One region of the Janthinobacterium sp. Mn2066 genome, then DNA from elsewhere that is predicted to be linked to it. Evidence: predicted binding sites of a transcription regulator. Region 1 holds the regulator's gene; each other region holds the start of a gene.
The links. The regulator sigma-54, encoded in region 1, starts transcription at its own class of promoters, with help from an activator protein. The targets are predictions, from matches to a motif close to TGGCANGNAANCTGCTTT.
Positions count from the first base shown of each region.

Region 1 (4,298 bases):
GCCTGCGCCCGCTCGATGGCCGCGATGGACCCGTGATCGCCTTCCTCGACGCCCAGCCCAGCGCGATTGAATTGCTGGGCGACATACGCGCCTTTATCGAAAAGTGGTTGCCGTCCTTCAAGTCCGACAACCGCAGCTACCTGACCGTGGCCCTCGGTTGCACAGGGGGACAACACCGTTCCGTCTACATGGCAGAGCGTCTGGCGCAGTATTTCAGTGCGAGTGAACGGGTGGTATTGCGTCATCGGGAACGCACCTGAGAAATAAATAAACGCAAAAAACAGGCGCAAAAAAGGGCGCATATGCGCCCTTAGTTTTGATCACAACGGTGGGAAGCGGCTGGCCTTACACGGCGATAGCGGCTTCTTCTGTGTTGTCTGGCAGATGCTTGATCGCCTCTTTACCGTGCCCTTGCACTTTGGTTTTGTATTTCATCACCTGCCGGTCCAGCTTGTCGATCAGGGTATCGATGGCGGCGTACAGGTCTTGCGCCAGGCTTTCCACATACACGGTCTTGCCGCTCAGACGCAAATTGACTTCGGCCTTTTGACGTTTTGCTTTCTCTTTGAGGTTGTCGACGGTCAGAATCACGGCAATATCGATAACTTGATCGAAATGACGTTTCACACGCTCCAGTTTCGTTTGTACGTATTCACGGATGGCTGGTGTCACTTCAAGATGATGTCCGCTGATGGTGAGATTCATACACACTCCTAAAGATGATCAGGTTCGTGCGGAGTCCATCGTATCCGACCCGTAGAGGAACCGAAAAAACTACAAAGACTTACGCAGGCTCACTGGCGGAATTTTCAACGCTTCCCGGTATTTGGCAACAGTACGTCGCGCAATCACCATGCCCTGTTCCCCCAGCATGTCCGCAATCTTACTGTCGGATAAAGGATTTTTTGTGTCTTCTGCTCCTGTCAGTTGCACGATCAGTGCCCGTATCGCCGTTGACGATGCCTCGCCCCCCGCTTCGGTGGCGACATGGCTACCAAAAAAATATTTCAACTCAAACATGCCATGCGGGGTCAGCATGTACTTTTGGGTTGTTACCCGCGAGATAGTACTCTCGTGTAAACCCAGTGTATCAGCTATTTCGCGGAGCACAAGGGGGCGCATGGCGACGGCGCCGTGCGAGAAAAAATTCTTTTGTCGTTCTACTATCGCTTGCGCCACGCGCAGTATCGTATCGAAACGCTGGCGCATATTCTTGATCAGCCACTTGGCTTCCTGCAACTGTACGCCCATCGCGCCCTCGCCCTTGCCCTGCTTGAGCAGGTTCGCATACATGGCGTTGACCCGCAGGCGCGGCATGACATCGTTGTTCAAAGTCACTTGCCAGCCATTGCGGCCGCGCTTGACCACCACGTCCGGCACCACATAATCAGACACGTCGGAGGCAAACACGGCGCCCGGATGCGGGTTGCACTGGCGAATCACTGCTTGTGCTTCACGCAAGTCTTCCTCGTCGCAATTGAGGGCTTTTTTCAGTTTGTTGAAGTCGCGCTGGGCAAACCAGGCCAGGTGTTTTTCGACGATGGCCAAGGCCATGCGTCTTGTTACCAGGGCAATATTTGGCAGGCGGCGGATTTGCAGGGCCAGGCATTCGGCGGCATTGCGCGCCCCCACGCCCGGCGGATCGAAACTTTGCAGCAGCACCAGGGCCGTGCGCAGCTCATCGGCGTCGATGTCGAGCTCTTCCGGCAGGCGCGCCAGGATATCGTCGAGCGACTCGTCCAGGTAGCCATTGTCGTCGAGCGCGTCGATGATCAGCTCAACCAGCGCGCGGTCGCGCAATTCCAGCACCGTCACGCGCATCTGTTCCATCAGGTGCTCGCGCAAGGTGCAGTGATGGGCTTCGAGTTGCGGACGCGCATCGTCGTCCTCGGGCGCCCTGCCCCGGCTCGCTTCGCTCCAGTCACTGTCGCCCGTGTCCGGCGCCGCCGTGGCTTCGCCCGCATCGCCCTCATAGCCATCGGCCTCGGCCGGCGCTGCCGGTGTTTCCTGGCTCGGTGGCTGGGGCGGCGCTTCGGCCGGCGCGGCGGTGGAGCTCAAGGCGCCGTCGGACAGCAGGCGCAGCGAACGATCGAGCGGATCGTCGAGACGCTCAAGCAGCGGGTTATCCGTCAGCAGTTGTTCCAGCTCTTGGTGCAATTCCAGTGTGGACAGTTGCAACAGGCGTATCGATTGTTGCAACTGCGGCGTCAATGCCAAGTGCTGCGAAGTGCGCAGCTGCAATGATTGTTTCATTGGCTCACATACGGAAGTGTTCGCCCAGATAGACCCGGCGTACCGACTCGTTGGCGATGATGTCATCGGGACGTCCCGACGCCAGCACCGAACCCTGGTTGATGATGTAGGCGCGGTCGCAAATACCCAGCGTTTCGCGCACATTATGATCGGTGATCAGCACGCCGATATTGCGCTCCTTCAAGAAACGCACGATGCGCTGGATCTCGATCACGGCGATCGGGTCGACGCCGGCAAACGGTTCGTCGAGCAGCACGAAGCGGGGATCGGTGGCCAGCGCGCGGGCAATTTCCACCCGGCGGCGCTCGCCACCGGATAGTGACAGGGCCGGGTTTTCGCGCAGCTTTTCAATCTGCAAGTCGGCCAGCAAGGTATTCAGGCGTTCTTCGATTTCCGCCTTTTTCAAGGGACGGCCTTCGACGGTCTGGATTTCCAGCACGGCGCGGATATTGTCTTCCACCGTCAGCTTGCGGAACACCGACGCTTCCTGCGGCAGATACGACAAGCCCATCTGCGCGCGGCGATGAATCGGCAGGCTGGAAATGTCCACGCCGCTGATATCGATGGTGCCGCCGTCCGACGGCACCAGGCCGACGATCATATAGAACGAGGTGGTCTTGCCGGCGCCGTTGGGGCCCAGCAAGCCGACCACTTCGCCGCATTCGACTTGCAGCGAGACATCATGCACGACCTGGCGCTTGCCATAGGTTTTTTGCAGCCCTTTCACGATCAGGGTGCTGCCGCAGCGTATATTTTCCATTATTTCTTTCCTGGCGCAGGCGTGGCCGGGGCCGATGCCGCCGGCGTAGACGCAGCAGGCGCCTTGTTTTTCGGCTGGATCACCATGCGCACGCTACCGCCGCCCGGCGTGTTATTGCCACTCTCCGTATTTTCCATCTGGAATTCTTCTTTGCGGCTGTCATAAGAAATGAAGGCGCCGTTGACGACGTCGGTCGGCTTCGTGCCTTCCAGGCGCGTCAGCTTGGCTTTCGAGAACAGCTTCACCACTTCCGTCTTGTTATTGTATTCCACGCGTTCGGCCTCGCCCTCCACCCACAAATCGCCTTCGCCATCGCGCTTCTGGCGGAAGGTGGCCAGCTTGCCCGCTTCCGCCCAGAAAATGATGAATTGGTAGCCCTGCGCATCTTCCGTGATCTGGGCGCGGCCTGCTTTCATGGTCAGGGTGCCCTTGACCAGCACCACATTGCCCGTCAGGGTGCGCACCTGCTTGACATCATCCACGTGGCCACGCTCGGCGGTGATCACGGCTTCCTTTTCGGAATCGGCCTTTTCGGCACGCGCCGCACCGATCAGACCCAGCGAACATACGGTCGACAACAAGGTCAACAGCAAGATTTTTTTCATTTTATGATTTCCTTATTTGCATACTGTCATTTTGCTGCCGCGCCCTTGCGCGGCGCTGGCGGATAGACGATGCGCAGGTTCTGCTCCACGTCCACCACGCCGGTCGCGTTATTGGCCTTCATGCCCACGCCCGTGACATGTGAAGTTCCCAGCAGCATATCGACCGGCACGGCCGTTTCCATCCGTTCCTCATCGGGAAAGACCGTCAAGGCCTCGGTCTTGAGCGTCATGTTCTGCACCTTGGGACTGGCCACCCGGTCGATCACCACATTGCGGTACAACTGCAGCCGCGTATTGCCTTGGTCGATATGGGCCAGTTCGGCATTCATATTCAGCGGCGGCAGGTCCGGGCTGATCTTGCGCACGAAAGGATGGTCGATATCGGACGAATCATCGGCCGGGTAATGCGTGAGCTTGGTACCCGATACGATATAGCTGGGTTTCCCCTGCAAATCCATGCGTACCACGCTGAAATTGGTGACGAAATAGTCGGGCTCATTCACCTGCTTGCTGGCATTGATTTCCTGGCTATTCCGGTTCATCAACTCCAGCAGCCAAAAGCTGCCGAGCGCAAACACGACCGCGCCCAGCACGGTCCACGTCATGCGCCAGCGATGGGCGCCTCCCGACTTGCTCATAGTAAGACACTTTCCATGATGATGCTGCTTGCCAAGGCCTTA
Region 1 covers NZ_JBMOUF010000006.1:182,612-186,909, forward strand. The annotation lists gene rapZ (RNase adapter RapZ) at 1-260, shown strand, start outside; gene hpf (ribosome hibernation-promoting factor, HPF/YfiA family) at 346-705, opposite strand; gene ACL9RI_RS13360 (RNA polymerase factor sigma-54) at 775-2,253, opposite strand; gene lptB (LPS export ABC transporter ATP-binding protein) at 2,258-3,013, opposite strand; gene lptA (lipopolysaccharide transport periplasmic protein LptA) at 3,013-3,618, opposite strand; gene lptC (LPS export ABC transporter periplasmic protein LptC) at 3,645-4,256, opposite strand; gene ACL9RI_RS13380 (KdsC family phosphatase) at 4,296-4,298, opposite strand, start outside.

Region 2 (4,298 bases), on a different contig from region 1:
CGTGCTCGGCCACGATCTGGCGGATCGCCTGTGAAATCGACAGGTTGCCGGCGGTCATCATGACCAGCATGCGGTCGCCGGGATTTTCAAATACGCTCATCTTGCGGAAGGTGCCCACCTGGTCCACGCCCGCATTGGTGCGCGAATCGGACAGGAAAACCAGGCCTTCATTGATACGTATGGCAACACAATAGGTCATCGTAGCGCGTTGTAAAAGATTCAAAGGGAAAGGATTCTACACCAGGCGGGCTGGCTGCTAGCGGGTCAGGATCTGCACCTCCACCGACATGCTTTCCTGGCCGCCCCCCTGGCGCACGCCGCGCACGGGGGCGGCGGAGTCGTAGTCGCGGCCGATGGCCAGGCGGCAATAGGCGTCCGTCATCAGGCGCGCATGGGTCACGTCGATGCTGACCCATCCCTGGAAATCGCTGTCCACGGCCCAGGCGTCGACCCAGGCGTGGCTGGCCGCGTGGCCCGTGGTTTCCGGATCGATATAGCCGGAAACGTAGCGGGCCGGAATGCCCCAGGCGTGGCAACAAGCCAGGAACAGGTGTGCATGGTCCTGGCACACGCCGCGACCCAGCGCCAGTGCGTCGGCGGCGGTGGTGCTGACCATGGTGGCGCCGCTTTCATAGGCGACCTGGCCGGCGATGGTTTCCGCCAGGCGCAGCAAATGCTGCGTACTGGCCGCCGTGTTGCGGTCGGGCAAGCTGCTTGCGGCCAGCTCCACGATGGCCGGCGCCGCCTCTGTCAGCCGGGTGGGCATGGTAAACAACAGCGGCGACAGGGTGTCTTCCAGGTTCAGCCGGCCCTGATACGGATAAATGGTTTCCACTACGCCATGCGCCACCAGGCTCAGGCTTTGGTGGTGTCCATTGATGGTCAGCATATGCGACAGGTTGCCGTACGCATCCGTATAGGCGTGGCACTGGCCCGGCGTGGAGAGCTGCCAGGACAGTGCGCGCTGCTGCGGCTCGATACGCGGCGTCAGGTGCAGCTGCTGGATGGTGTGGGCCAGCGGCGCGCTGTAGCTGTAGCGGGTTTCGTGGCGGATGGTGATCTGCATCAGGCCGCCAGGGGAACGAGGAAGTCGCGGCTGACACGGTTGCCCAGTTCATAGATGCTTTCCAGGAACTCGGTCAGGGTCCGGTGCAAACCCGCTTTCATGATGTCATCGATATGGCCGAATTTCAGCTGCGCGTGCAGCTTGCCGGCAAAGCGCTCCGTATCGGCCGACACATCGTTGCGCAGTTGGCGCAGATTATCGACCACGTCTTCCATGCAGGCAAGTAATGAGCGGGGCATATCGCCGCGCAGCATCAGCAATTCGGCCACGCGCTCGGGCGTGATCACGTCGCGGTAGACCTTGCGGTAGATTTCAAAGCCGGACACGGAGCGCAGCAGGGCCGCCCAGTAATAAAAGTCGCGCTGCTGCACGTCCTTGGCCGCGTCCCTGGCGCCATGGAATTTCACGTCGAGGATGCGCGCCGTATTGTCGGCCCGCTCCAGGAAGGTGCCCAGGCGGATGAAGTGGATCGCTTCATCCTTGAGCATGGTGCCCAGGGTGACGCCGCGCGACAGGTGCGAACGGTATTTCACCCATTCGAAGAACTGGCTGGGATCGCTTTCCAGCAAGTTGCTTTTCAAGCGCTTCTGCATGTCGAGCCAGGTGGCGTTCTGGATTTCCCATACTTCCGTGGTCAGGGTGCCGCGCACGGCCCGGGCATTTTCGCGGGCGGCCGTCAGGCAGGCCATGATGGAGGACGGGTTGTGCGGATCGCGCACCATGAAGTCGAGCACGTCCTGGGTGTGGAAGCGGCCATATTTCTCGTCGTAGGCGCTTTGCAGCTCGGAAATGCCCAAGGTGGCGCGCCAGCCTTGCTCGGCGTCGGCTTCCGATTGGGGCAGCATGGCCGTTTGCATGTTGACGTCCAGCATGCGGGCCGTGTTTTCGGCGCGCTCGGTGTAGCGCGCCATCCAGAATAAATGATCGGCGGTTCTGCTCAGCATTATTGCTCTCCTCCAAACGCCATGGTTTTTTCCAGTATCCAGGTATCCTTGGTGCCGCCGCCCTGCGAGGAATTGACTACCAGCGAGCCTTCGCCCAAGGCCACCCGCGTCAAGCCACCGGGCACCATGGAAATCGTCTTGCCGGACAGCACGAATGGCCGCAAATCGATATGCCGTGGCGCGATGCCATTCTCCACATAGGTGGGGCAGGCCGACAGGGCCAGCGTAGGCTGGGCGATGTAGCCGCCCGGATTGGCCAGCAGGCGCTGGCGGAAATCGTCGATCTGCGCCTTGCTCGAAGCGGGCCCGACCAGCATGCCGTAGCCGCCCGCGCCGTGCACTTCCTTGACGACAAGTTCCGGCAGATTGGCCAGCACATACGACAGGTCGGCCGGTTTGCGGCACTGGTACGTCGGCACGTTGTTCAGTATCGGTTCTTCCGACAAATAAAACTTGATCATGTCGGGCACGTAGGGGTAAATCGACTTGTCGTCGGCCACGCCAGTGCCAATCGCGTTGGCCAGGGTCACGCGGCCGGCGCGGTAGACCGACAGCAGGCCCGGCACGCCCAAGGAAGAATCGGCGCGGAAGGCCAGCGGATCGAGGAAATCGTCGTCGACCCGGCGGTAGATCACGTCGACCCGTTTCGGTCCGCGCGTGGTGCGCATGTAGACGGCATTGTCGTTGACAAACAAATCCTTGCCTTCCACCAGTTCCACCCCCATTTGCTGGGCAAGGAAGGCGTGCTCAAAATAGGCCGAGTTGTACATGCCCGGCGTCATCACGACCACCGTCGGATCGTTGACGCCGATCGGCGCGACCGAGCGCAAGTTGTCGAGCAACATGTCCGGGTAATGATCGACAGGCGCGATCTTGTTGCGCGCAAACAGGTCGGGAAACAGCCGCATCATCATCTTGCGGTCTTCCAGCATGTAGGACACGCCGGACGGCACGCGCAGATTGTCTTCCAGCACATAAAATTCGCCCTGGCCGGCGCGCACGATATCGACCCCGGCGATATGGGCGTAGATGTCGGAGGCCACGGCGATGTCCTGCATTTCAGGCCGGTACTGGGCATTGCGGTAGATTTGCTCGGCGGGAATGATGCCTGTCTTGATGATATTTTGCTCGTGATAAATATCGTGCAAAAACATGTTCAGCGCTTGCACCCGCTGCACCAGGCCCTTTTGCATTTGCGCCCATTCGGTGGCGGGGATGATGCGCGGGATGGTGTCGAAAGGAATCAGCCGTTCCGTGCCGGCATCGTCGCCATACACGGCGAAGGTGATGCCCACGCGGCGGAACAGCAAGTCGGCTTCGGCCCGCTTGCGGGCAATGGTGTCAGGGGATTGCTGTTGCAGCCAGTGGCTGAATTCACGGTAGTGTTCGCGTACCTTGCCATCCGTACCCACTTCATCCGCAGTCATTTCATTAAAAAAATTTGCCATGTTGTGATTTCCCTTGAGCCGTGGACATGGTTAGCTCAGCAGAAATCGTGCCAGCGCGCTAGCGATGGATCGTGTTAAAAACGATCACTTTTGTGGCATGCGCCGCTCTTGCGCACCGCTGTGGTGCGTCACGGGCAGTCATTCAGGGCGGTGGCGCGACAAAGGGCCGGCAATCGATGGGGATATCGAAGATGAAGGTGGTGCCCGTTTCCGGTGCGCTATCGACGGCGACGCTGCCGCCATGGCTTTCGGCCACGTTTTGCACGTAGGGCAGGCCGATGCCCCAGCCAGGCTGCGTGCCCTGATGGTCGCGGCGCAGGTATTCGAAGATGCGGGCCGTCTGTTCCGGCGCGATGGGGCTGCCGGTATTGTGTACGGTCAAGATCATACGCCCGTGTGTTTCTTCTACATGCACGGTAATCGGGCCGTCATCGCCATATTTCACTGCATTGTTGAGCAGGTTTTCCAGTGCGCGCCGCAGCGAATTTTCACACCACCAGCCAGTCACGGACACGCCGGACACGCTGCATTTATCGCCTTGCGGCAAAGTGACCAGGCCGTTGATCTGCGCGCAAACGGTGCGCGCCAGCGACAGGATATCGAATTGCGACAGGGCCAGCGGCAAACACTGGCCCTGCTGGTAGCTGAGCGTATCGAGCAATTCCTCGATCATGGTGTCGAGCCGGTGGCCATGGTCGAGTATCTTGCTTGCCAGGTCGCTGATATTGACCCTTTCCGGGTACCGCTGCAGCAACTGGGCCGCCGTGGTGATGACGGACAGCGGATTGCGCATATCGTGCGACAGCCCGGCCGCGATGCGGCGCTGGAATCCCTCATGCA
Region 2 covers NZ_JBMOUF010000005.1:374,996-379,293, forward strand. The annotation lists gene ACL9RI_RS12155 (peptidase) at 1-199, opposite strand, end outside; gene ACL9RI_RS12160 (transglutaminase family protein) at 257-1,066, opposite strand; gene ACL9RI_RS12165 (alpha-E domain-containing protein) at 1,066-2,010, opposite strand; gene ACL9RI_RS12170 (circularly permuted type 2 ATP-grasp protein) at 2,010-3,458, opposite strand; gene ACL9RI_RS12175 (sensor histidine kinase) at 3,601-4,298, opposite strand, start outside.
Region 2: ACL9RI_RS12170 (circularly permuted type 2 ATP-grasp protein) is a predicted target of sigma-54. The motif match lies at 3,494-3,511, and genes of this name have one in related genera.

Region 3 (4,298 bases), on a different contig from region 1:
CAACAGGGGCCGAACGGCACCTACGCACGCGGCGATGCGCAAATCGTCAGCACCCAGTTCCCGCCCTTCCCGCCGGGCGCCACGACCACGCAGGCGGTCAACGTGGCCGAAGCGCATCTCGACAGCCCCGGCACGGCCGACGCCTCGGGCCGCAATGGTTCCACCACGGGCTTTTCCGTCAACTTCGTGGTCGGTTCGCCGACGGCCACCCTGGCCTTCAATTTCCTGGCCAACCCGTTCATGCAAGTCTTCCTGAACGGCGACGTCGGTCCCGGCTCATCGGCCACGGCCAACCTGGTGGTGACTTTCAGCATCACCAATGCGGCCGGCATCACCGTGTTCAACTGGGCGCCCGATGGCCTGCTCGGCTCCGGCATCACGGGTGGTACGGAAACGGCCGACGGCGCCAACCTGAATACCAATCTGTCGACCAACTTCCTGACCCGCGGCAATCTGTTCACCTATGACCCGACAGGCTGCGGCGCGCCCACGGGAACGGGCGTGGGCACGGCGTGCGGCGGGACCTTTGCGGCCCTGACCAATACCCTGGTAGCCGGCAACTACACCTTGACCCTGAACGCGGTGGAAAGCGTCGATCTGGTGAAAGTGGCGCCCATGCCAGAACCAGGCACCCTGGCCTTGCTGGGCCTCGGTCTTGCCGGCCTGTGCTATTCCAGCCGCCGCAAACTCACGGCCTGACAGCAGCTTGCGCGGGGCGACGGGCGAGGGCTTCCTCGCCTTTTTTATGCGCGTCGGCTTTCTTTACAGGCATGCGCTTCATACCTGCTGAAAATCAATAAAACCGACCCAAGTGCCTGATTTACAAGGCACTGGCAGTACTGGCATGAAAGCCGCTTTAGCGACTGCATGGACAGCTGTCCCACCCAAGGACAGGGCTCAGACTCTTTTAAACGGCAAGCAAACACCACGAGGTATTCCAAATGAAACTGGCTCAACTCAAACTTCTCCCGGCGGCAGCTGCGCTGGCCATGCTGTGCGCCGCCGGCAACGCCCAGGCAGGCGCCTACGGCTATTCCTACGACAATATCTTTGGGCTGGTCATCACCAATCCCACCGGTTCCATCACGGTCGCCAGCAGCAGCAATATCTCGCGCGGCACGGCCACCTTGAACGGCGCGAGCGTCATCCAGGGCGGTTCCGGCATCGTCGATACGCCACAAGCAGCCCTGGGTGCCGTCACCAAGGGAGAAAACGATTTTACGCAGCAGGGAGCGAGCGGCACGTATTCGCGCGGCGATTCGCAAATCGTCAGCACCCAGTTTCCCTCCTTCCCTCCGGGCGCGGCCAGTACGCAAGCCGTCAACGTGGCTGAAGCCCACCTCGATAGCGCCGGTTCGGCTGACGCATCGGGCCGCAACGGCTCGAATACGGGATTCTCCGTCAACTTCGTGGTCGGTTCACCCAGCGCTACCTTGTCTTTCAATTTCCAGGCCCATCCGTTCATGCAGGTCTTCCTGAACAGCGATATCGGCATAGGCTCTTCCTCCACCGCCAACCTGGTGTTTTCCTTCACCATTACCGATGCAGCCGGCAACACCATGTTCAACTGGGCGCCCGATGGCGTGGTCGGCTCCGGCATCATGGGGGGCACGGAAACGGCCGATGGCGCCGACCTGAATACCAATTTATCGACCAATTTCCTGACGCGTGGCAACTTGGCCACCTATGATCCCATGGGCTGCGGCACGCCCACAGGCACCGGCGTGGGCACGGCGTGCGGCAGCTTTTATGCGGCACTGACCAATCCGCTGCTCGCCGGCAGCTATACCCTGACCCTGAATGCCGTGGAAAGCGTCGACCTGGTCAAGGTGCTGGCCGTGCCGGAACCGGGCACCCTCGCCTTGCTGGGCCTGGGCCTGGCGGGCCTGTGCTATGCCCGCCGCCGCAAGATCACCGTTTGAAAAACACCAGGGAACAGGGACGGGGCACGCACCACGCCTCGCCTACGCTCCGTATCAACAGGGGCTTGTCGGCATTCTTTACATGTGCACGCCCGGGCACCCGGGAAATGGAGCCTTGCATTTTGTAAATCATTGATTTAAAAGAACAAATATCTTCTGGCAAGAAAATTGCTCATTCAGCATGGTAGCCCCCCCACCACGGCGGCAACAGCCACCTGAGCAACTTACTCGACGAGGATTTCACATGAGCTATCTTTCCCGCGCCCTGCTTCCCATCGCCCTCAGTGGCCTCATCATGGCCAGCGCCAGCGGCGGCGCGCAAGCCTCCGCCTACGGCTATTCCTACAATAATATTTTTGGCCTCACCATCACCAATCCCACCGGCGTCATCTCCGTCGCGGGCAACACCGACATTTCACGCTCGACGGCCACGCTCAATGGCAGCAGCGTGATCCGGGGCGGCAATGGCTTTGTCGATGCGCCGCAATCCGCGCTGGGCGCCGTCACCAAGGGACAAAACAATTTCACGCAACAAGGCCAGGGCAACGCCGCCTATTCGCGCGGCGATGCACAGATTGTCAGCTCGCAAATTCCACCATTTCCACCGGGAGCGACAAGTACCCACACGGTCAACGTCGCCGAAGCCTTTTTATTCGATACGGGCAGCGCCGACGCGTCCGGGCGCAATGGCTCGAACACGGGCCTGTCCGTCAATTTCGTGGTGGGCGCGCCCGGCGCCACGATCCTGTTCAATTTCCAGGCGGCGCCCTTCATGCAGGTCTATCTCGATGCGCTGGCCGGCCCGGGATCGTCTTCGACCGCCAATATGTCGGTCAGCTTTACGATTACCAATGCGCTGGGCCAAACCGTCTTCAACTGGTCACCGGACGGCGTCGCCGGTTCCGGCATTACGGGCGGCACGGAACTGGCCGATGCAGCCGACCTGAACATGAATTTTTCCGCCAATACCCTCACCAGCGGCAATCTGCTGACCTATGATCCGCTCGCCTGCGGCGCGCCAACGGGCACCGGCATCGGCACCGCTTGCGGCGGGACGTACACGGCCCTCACCAACAACCTGGTGGCCGGCAACTACACCTTGACCTTGAATACGGTCAACAGCGTGGACCTCACCATCTTTCCCCGCGCCGTGCAGGTGGCCGAACCGGGCACGCTGGCCTTGCTGGGCCTGGGATTGATGGGCTTATGCCTGAACCGCCGCAAAAGCTGAACCATGCGCTGAGGCGTCAGGAAGCCGCCGCATCGCTTGCGGCGGCCGTTTTTTTCAGCAGGCGCGCCGGCATGCCGCCCCAGATTTCGCCCGCCCCCACCACGCTATCCTTGGTCAGCACGGCGCCCACGGAAATGATGGCGCCATCGCCGATACGGGCACCGGCCATGATCACGGCATGCGCGCCGATGGTCACGCCGTCACCGATCACCACCGGCTTCAATTCCAGCCTGTCGCCCTCGATCACATGCGCAAACACTACCGCGTCATGGCCGACGATGCTATTGCGGCCGATGCGGGTCAGGGGCGGATCGAGCAAGGCGCCTGCGCTGTAGGTGTTATGGCCCAGCCGGGCGCCCAGCGCCAGATACACCAGTCGCAACAGCGGCAGCGGCAGGAAATGCGTGCGGATCAGGGAATTGAACAGCAGCAGGTAAAACAGGATATTGACGTTGGCGGCAAATTCCGCGCGCGAACCCGGTGCGGCCGCGCCTTGATGCAACGGCAACAGGCGCAGGAAGAGCCGGTAGACGGCAAACGCATACACGTAGCCGAGCACAACGGCAGCGGCCACCAGCGCCACGCCCCGCAAATCGCTCAGATAGTAACGGGGCAGCAGCGCGATCAGCCAGACCGCACTGCCTATGCCCAGCAGCAGGATCAGCGCCAACAGGCACAGGAAAAACACGATTTCCCTGGCGCCGATCTCACGCATGGGCCTGTCCCTCCGTGGCAGGCAGCAGCAAGTCCTTCAAGGGCCGGCGCAAGGAGCGCGCGAGGGCCGGCGTGCCAGCGCCGATGCGCCCAAGGAAGACGGCCCGTTCGCTGGCCTCGCCGCCCAGCAATGCCTGGGTTTGGGCCGCCAGTTCCTGCGCCATCTCGAGCATGCCATCGGTACGCGAAAAAGCCCGCCGTTCGCGCACATAGCGGGCAAAGATCAGCGGTGTCAGTTCGGGCTGCAATTGCAGGCCCAGCTGCGTGGCCGTCAGCCAGAAGCGCTGCATGGCGCGGCCGGCCGCCACGTAATCGTCGACCTGGCGCGGCGGCGCATCGGCCAGCAAGGCAAAATGCGCCGCACAATACATGCCGGGTAGCAAGTCCATCTGCAGCCGCGGCGCCAGGGTGCCGCCCAACCAGGTATTGAA
Region 3 covers NZ_JBMOUF010000004.1:38,626-42,923, forward strand. The annotation lists gene ACL9RI_RS08670 (EDSAP-1 family PEP-CTERM protein) at 1-699, shown strand, start outside; gene ACL9RI_RS08675 (EDSAP-1 family PEP-CTERM protein) at 942-1,922, shown strand; gene ACL9RI_RS08680 (EDSAP-1 family PEP-CTERM protein) at 2,167-3,153, shown strand; gene ACL9RI_RS08685 (acyltransferase) at 3,170-3,868, opposite strand; gene ACL9RI_RS08690 (molybdopterin biosynthesis protein MoeY) at 3,861-4,298, opposite strand, start outside.
Region 3: ACL9RI_RS08680 (EDSAP-1 family PEP-CTERM protein) is a predicted target of sigma-54. The motif match lies at 2,080-2,097, and genes of this name have one in related genera.

Region 4 (4,298 bases), on a different contig from region 1:
CCGCCCACGCCGATGGCGATCACGCCCAGCGCATCGACCATCGGCGTATGCGAATCGGTGCCGACCAGGGTGTCGGGATAGGCCACGCCGTTTTGCACCTGGATCACGGGCGACATGCGCTCAAGATTGATCTGGTGCAGGATGCCGTTTCCCGGCGGGATCACATCGACGTTCTTGAACGCCTTCTTGGTCCAGTCGATGAAGTCGAAACGGTCTTCGTTGCGGCGGTCTTCGATGGCGCGGTTCTTGGCAAAGGCGTCCGGGTCGAAACCGCCGCATTCCACGGCCAGCGAATGGTCGACCACCAGCTGCGTCGGCACGACGGGATTGACCAGCGCCGGGTCGCCGCCCTGGGCGGCGATGGCGTCGCGCAAGCCGGCCAGGTCGACCAGGGCCGTCTGGCCCAGGATGTCGTGGCAGACCACGCGGGCCGGGAACCACGGGAAATCGAGGTCGCGGCGGCGTTCGATGAACTGGCTCAAGGAAGCGTCCAGGGTCGCCGGATCGCAGCGGCGCACCAGGTTTTCCGCCAGCACGCGCGAAGTGTAGGGCAAGGTGGCATAGGCGCCTGGCTGGATGGCATCGACGGCGGCGCGCGTGTCGAAGTAGTCTAGCTGGGTGCCCGGCAAGGGTTTGCGGTGCAAGGTGTTCATAGTGAGGCTCTTTGCTGTGCTCATTAAGTGCGGTCTTTGATGGGGACAAATGCCAGGTCTTCCGGGCCGACATAATTGGCGCTCGGGCGAATGATCTTGTTGTCGATGCGCTGCTCGATGATATGGGCGGCCCAGCCCGAGGTGCGCGAGATGACGAACAGCGGCGTAAACATCGCCGTCGGCACGCCCATCATGTGGTACGACACCGCCGAGAACCAGTCCAGGTTCGGGAACATGTTCTTGATTTCCCACATCACCGATTCCAGGCGCTCGGCGATGTCGAACATCTTGGTCGATCCCGCTTCCAGCGACAGATTGCGCGCCACTTCCTTGATGACGACGTTGCGCGGGTCCGAGATCGTGTACACCGGGTGGCCGAAACCGATCACCACTTCCTTGTTGGCGACGCGCTCGCGGATGTCCGCTTCTGCTTCGTCGGCGTTGTCGTAGCGTTTTTGAATCTCCAGCGCCACTTCATTCGCGCCGCCGTGTTTCGGTCCGCGCAAGGCGCCAATCGCGCCCGTGATGGCCGAATGGATGTCCGAACCCGTGCCGGCGATCACGCGGCTGGTGAAGGTGGAGGCGTTGAATTCATGTTCCGCATACAGGATCAAGGACGTATGCATGGCTTTTTCCCACGATGCCGACGGCTTTACGCCATGCAGCAGGTGCAGGAAGTGGCCACCAATCGAGTCGTCGTCCGTTTCCACTTCGATGCGCTTGCCATTATGGCTGTAGTGGTACCAGTACAGCAGCATGGAGCCGAACGAGGCCATCAGGCGGTCGGCGATATCGCGCGCGCCCGGTGCGTTATGGTCGTCTTTTTCAGGCAAGGTGCAGCCAAGCACCGACACGCCCGTGCGCATCACGTCCATCGGGTGGGCGGCGGCCGGCAAGGCTTCCAGCGCCAGCTTGACGGCGGACGGCAAGCCGCGCAGGGATTTCAATTTGGCCTTGTAGCCTTTCAGCTCGGCGACGGTCGGCAGCTTGCCATGCACCAGCAGGTAGGCGATTTCCTCGAACTCGCAGCTGTCGGCCACGTCCAGGATGTCATAGCCGCGGTAGTGCAAATCGTTGCCGGTTTTGCCAACCGAGCACAAGGCCGTGTTACCGGCAGTGACGCCGGACAGGGCGACGGATTTTTTAGGCTTGAAAGTGGCGGCTTGTGGTGCGGTCATGGTCTTCTCCAAAATATAGTAATGATTACTTTTTCTGCGCGGCGAATAATGCGTCCAGCTTTTGCTCGAATTCGTGGTAATTGATCGATTCATACAGCTCCATGCGCGTCTGCATGGTGTCGACCACGTTCTTTTGCGTGCCGTCGCGGCGCAGCGAGGTGTAGACGTTTTCCGCCGCCTTGTTCATGGCGCGAAAGGCCGACAAGGGATACAGCGCCAGGCCCACGTGGGCGCTGCGCAGTTCGTCCAGGGTGAACAGCGGCGTGGCGCCAAATTCGGTGATATTGGCCAGGATCGGCACATTGACGGCCTTGGCAAACGTGGCATACATATCGAGATCGGTAATCGCTTCCGGGAAGATCATGTCGGCGCCCGCTTCGACGCAGGCGATGGCGCGTTCCAGCGCCGCGTCCAGGCCATCGACGGCCAGTGCATCGGTACGCGCCATGATGACGAAGTTCGGATCGGTGCGCGCATCGACGGCGGCCTTGATGCGGTCGACCATTTCTTCCTTGCTCACGATTTCCTTGCCCGGACGATGACCGCAGCGCTTGGCGCCCACCTGGTCTTCGATATGCAGCGCGGCCGCGCCAAACTTGATCATCGATTTCACGGTGCGCGCCACATTGAAGGCGGATGAACCGAAGCCCGTGTCGGCGTCGACCAGCAGCGGCAGGTCGCATACGTCGGTGATACGGCGGATATCGGTCAGCACGTCATCCAGGCTGGAAATGCCCAGGTCGGGCAAGCCCAGCGAGCCGGCCGCGACGCCGCCGCCGGACAGATAAATGGCCTTGAAGCCGGCGCGCTTGGCCAGCAGGGCGTGGTTGGCGTTGATGGCGCCGACCACTTGCAATGGGGATTCTTCCTGGACGGCCTTGCGGAACGCTGCACCTGCGGAGTATAGACTCATGTGTTCACCTATGGAATGTCGAATGTTTCATGGACTTGCTATATGGAACAGTATTGCAATTGCCGTGCCAGCCACTTGGCCGAACACTGCGCAAGTGGTGTCACAGAGGGAGAATAGCGCCAGCACGCACAAATACAAGGGATAGAGGCGGGATAAGTGCACACGGGCGATGTGACAATTCCATCGTCATGCATTTCAAAAATGTTTCATGGAGAAACATTGAAACACATTGAAACGTCGATTGAAATCAAACAGGAGACGCAGATGGCAGCGCGGCCAACAAAGTGCTGGCCGCGCAGGATGGCAGACAGGCGGCAAGCGCCGGCTGCCCCGGAGTCACTGAACCGTATCAGGCCAGCCGCACCAGCGGGTTGGCGATGATGTTATCGACCTGGCGGATCGCTTCGTCGCAGGCGGCAGCGATGGCCTCGTCCTCATCGTCGCGCACGAATTGCATGGTCGAGCCTTCGAACACTTCCACCCCGTCGGCGCCGGCGCGTTCGATATCGCAGCTGGCCGACCATTTGCCGTCACCGGTAGGCACGGCCAAAGGAACGATCTCCCAGCCTTTATAATGAATTTTGGAACTGTTGCTCATGGGTGGCCTCCTTGCGGGTAGTTGAATCAAGCTTCCTGGTGAGGGAAATCCTAGCATGAAGCACGGCCGGCCGCGATGTGTTTCAGCGGAAGCGCGCCAGCCAGCTAAACAATTTACACCAGATCAAGGACGCAGCAGATTGTCCACCTCGATTTTCGCCACTTCAAAACCGGCCACATAGGCCGCTTCGGGGTCGGCATGGCCGCCCAGGGTGCGGCTGCGACTCACTTCCAGTGCATCGGATTGGCCGTCGCGCTGCAAGCGGTAGCTGAAATCCCATAAATCGTCATTGTCCTTTTGCGGCGTCACTGAAATCGTAAAACCGCGGTACTGTTCGTTGCGTGCTGTGGTGTCAGGCATGGTTTTCCTCTTTCTCCTAAGCTGGTACAGACGAGATTAGCACGCGGCGCGGATCAGGGTGCGCACGACAGCTAGCCATCCCTTTATTTGCTTTTCGCATATCGAGAGCGCATTTTTAGCATTTTCTTATCCGGCTGTGGCGATATAATGACCATCCCTGTCACGGACCCAGCCTTTCCCTGCCGCCACGATGAATCCACAAATCCAAGCTTTCTTCGATCCTGCCACCGCCACCGTGACCTATGTCGTGTATGCGGCCGATGGCGGCGAATGCGCCATCATCGATTCCGTGCTCGACTACGACCCGAAAGCGGGCCGCACCTCGACCACTTCGGCCGACAAGGTAGTCGCTTTCGTGCGCCAGCATGGCTTGCAATGCCGCTGGCTGCTGGAAACCCATGCGCATGCGGACCACCTGTCGGCCGCGCCCTATCTGCAGCAGCAGCTGGGTGGCGACGTGGCCATCGGCGCGGCCATCCAGACGGTGCAGCAAGCGTTTTCCCAGGTCTATCACCAGGATGGCGCGCAGGCGGACGGCTCGCAGTTCGATCAATTATTTGCGCCCGACCAGGTCTTCCACATCGGCGAGCTGGAAG
Region 4 covers NZ_JBMOUF010000002.1:105,308-109,605, reverse strand. The annotation lists gene acnD (Fe/S-dependent 2-methylisocitrate dehydratase AcnD) at 1-653, opposite strand, end outside; gene prpC (bifunctional 2-methylcitrate synthase/citrate synthase) at 677-1,831, opposite strand; gene prpB (methylisocitrate lyase) at 1,857-2,744, opposite strand; gene ACL9RI_RS03815 (hypothetical protein) at 3,094-3,342, opposite strand; gene ACL9RI_RS03810 (hypothetical protein) at 3,466-3,702, opposite strand; gene ACL9RI_RS03805 (MBL fold metallo-hydrolase) at 3,893-4,298, shown strand, end outside.
Region 4: prpB (methylisocitrate lyase) is a predicted target of sigma-54. The motif match lies at 2,797-2,814, and genes of this name have one in related genera.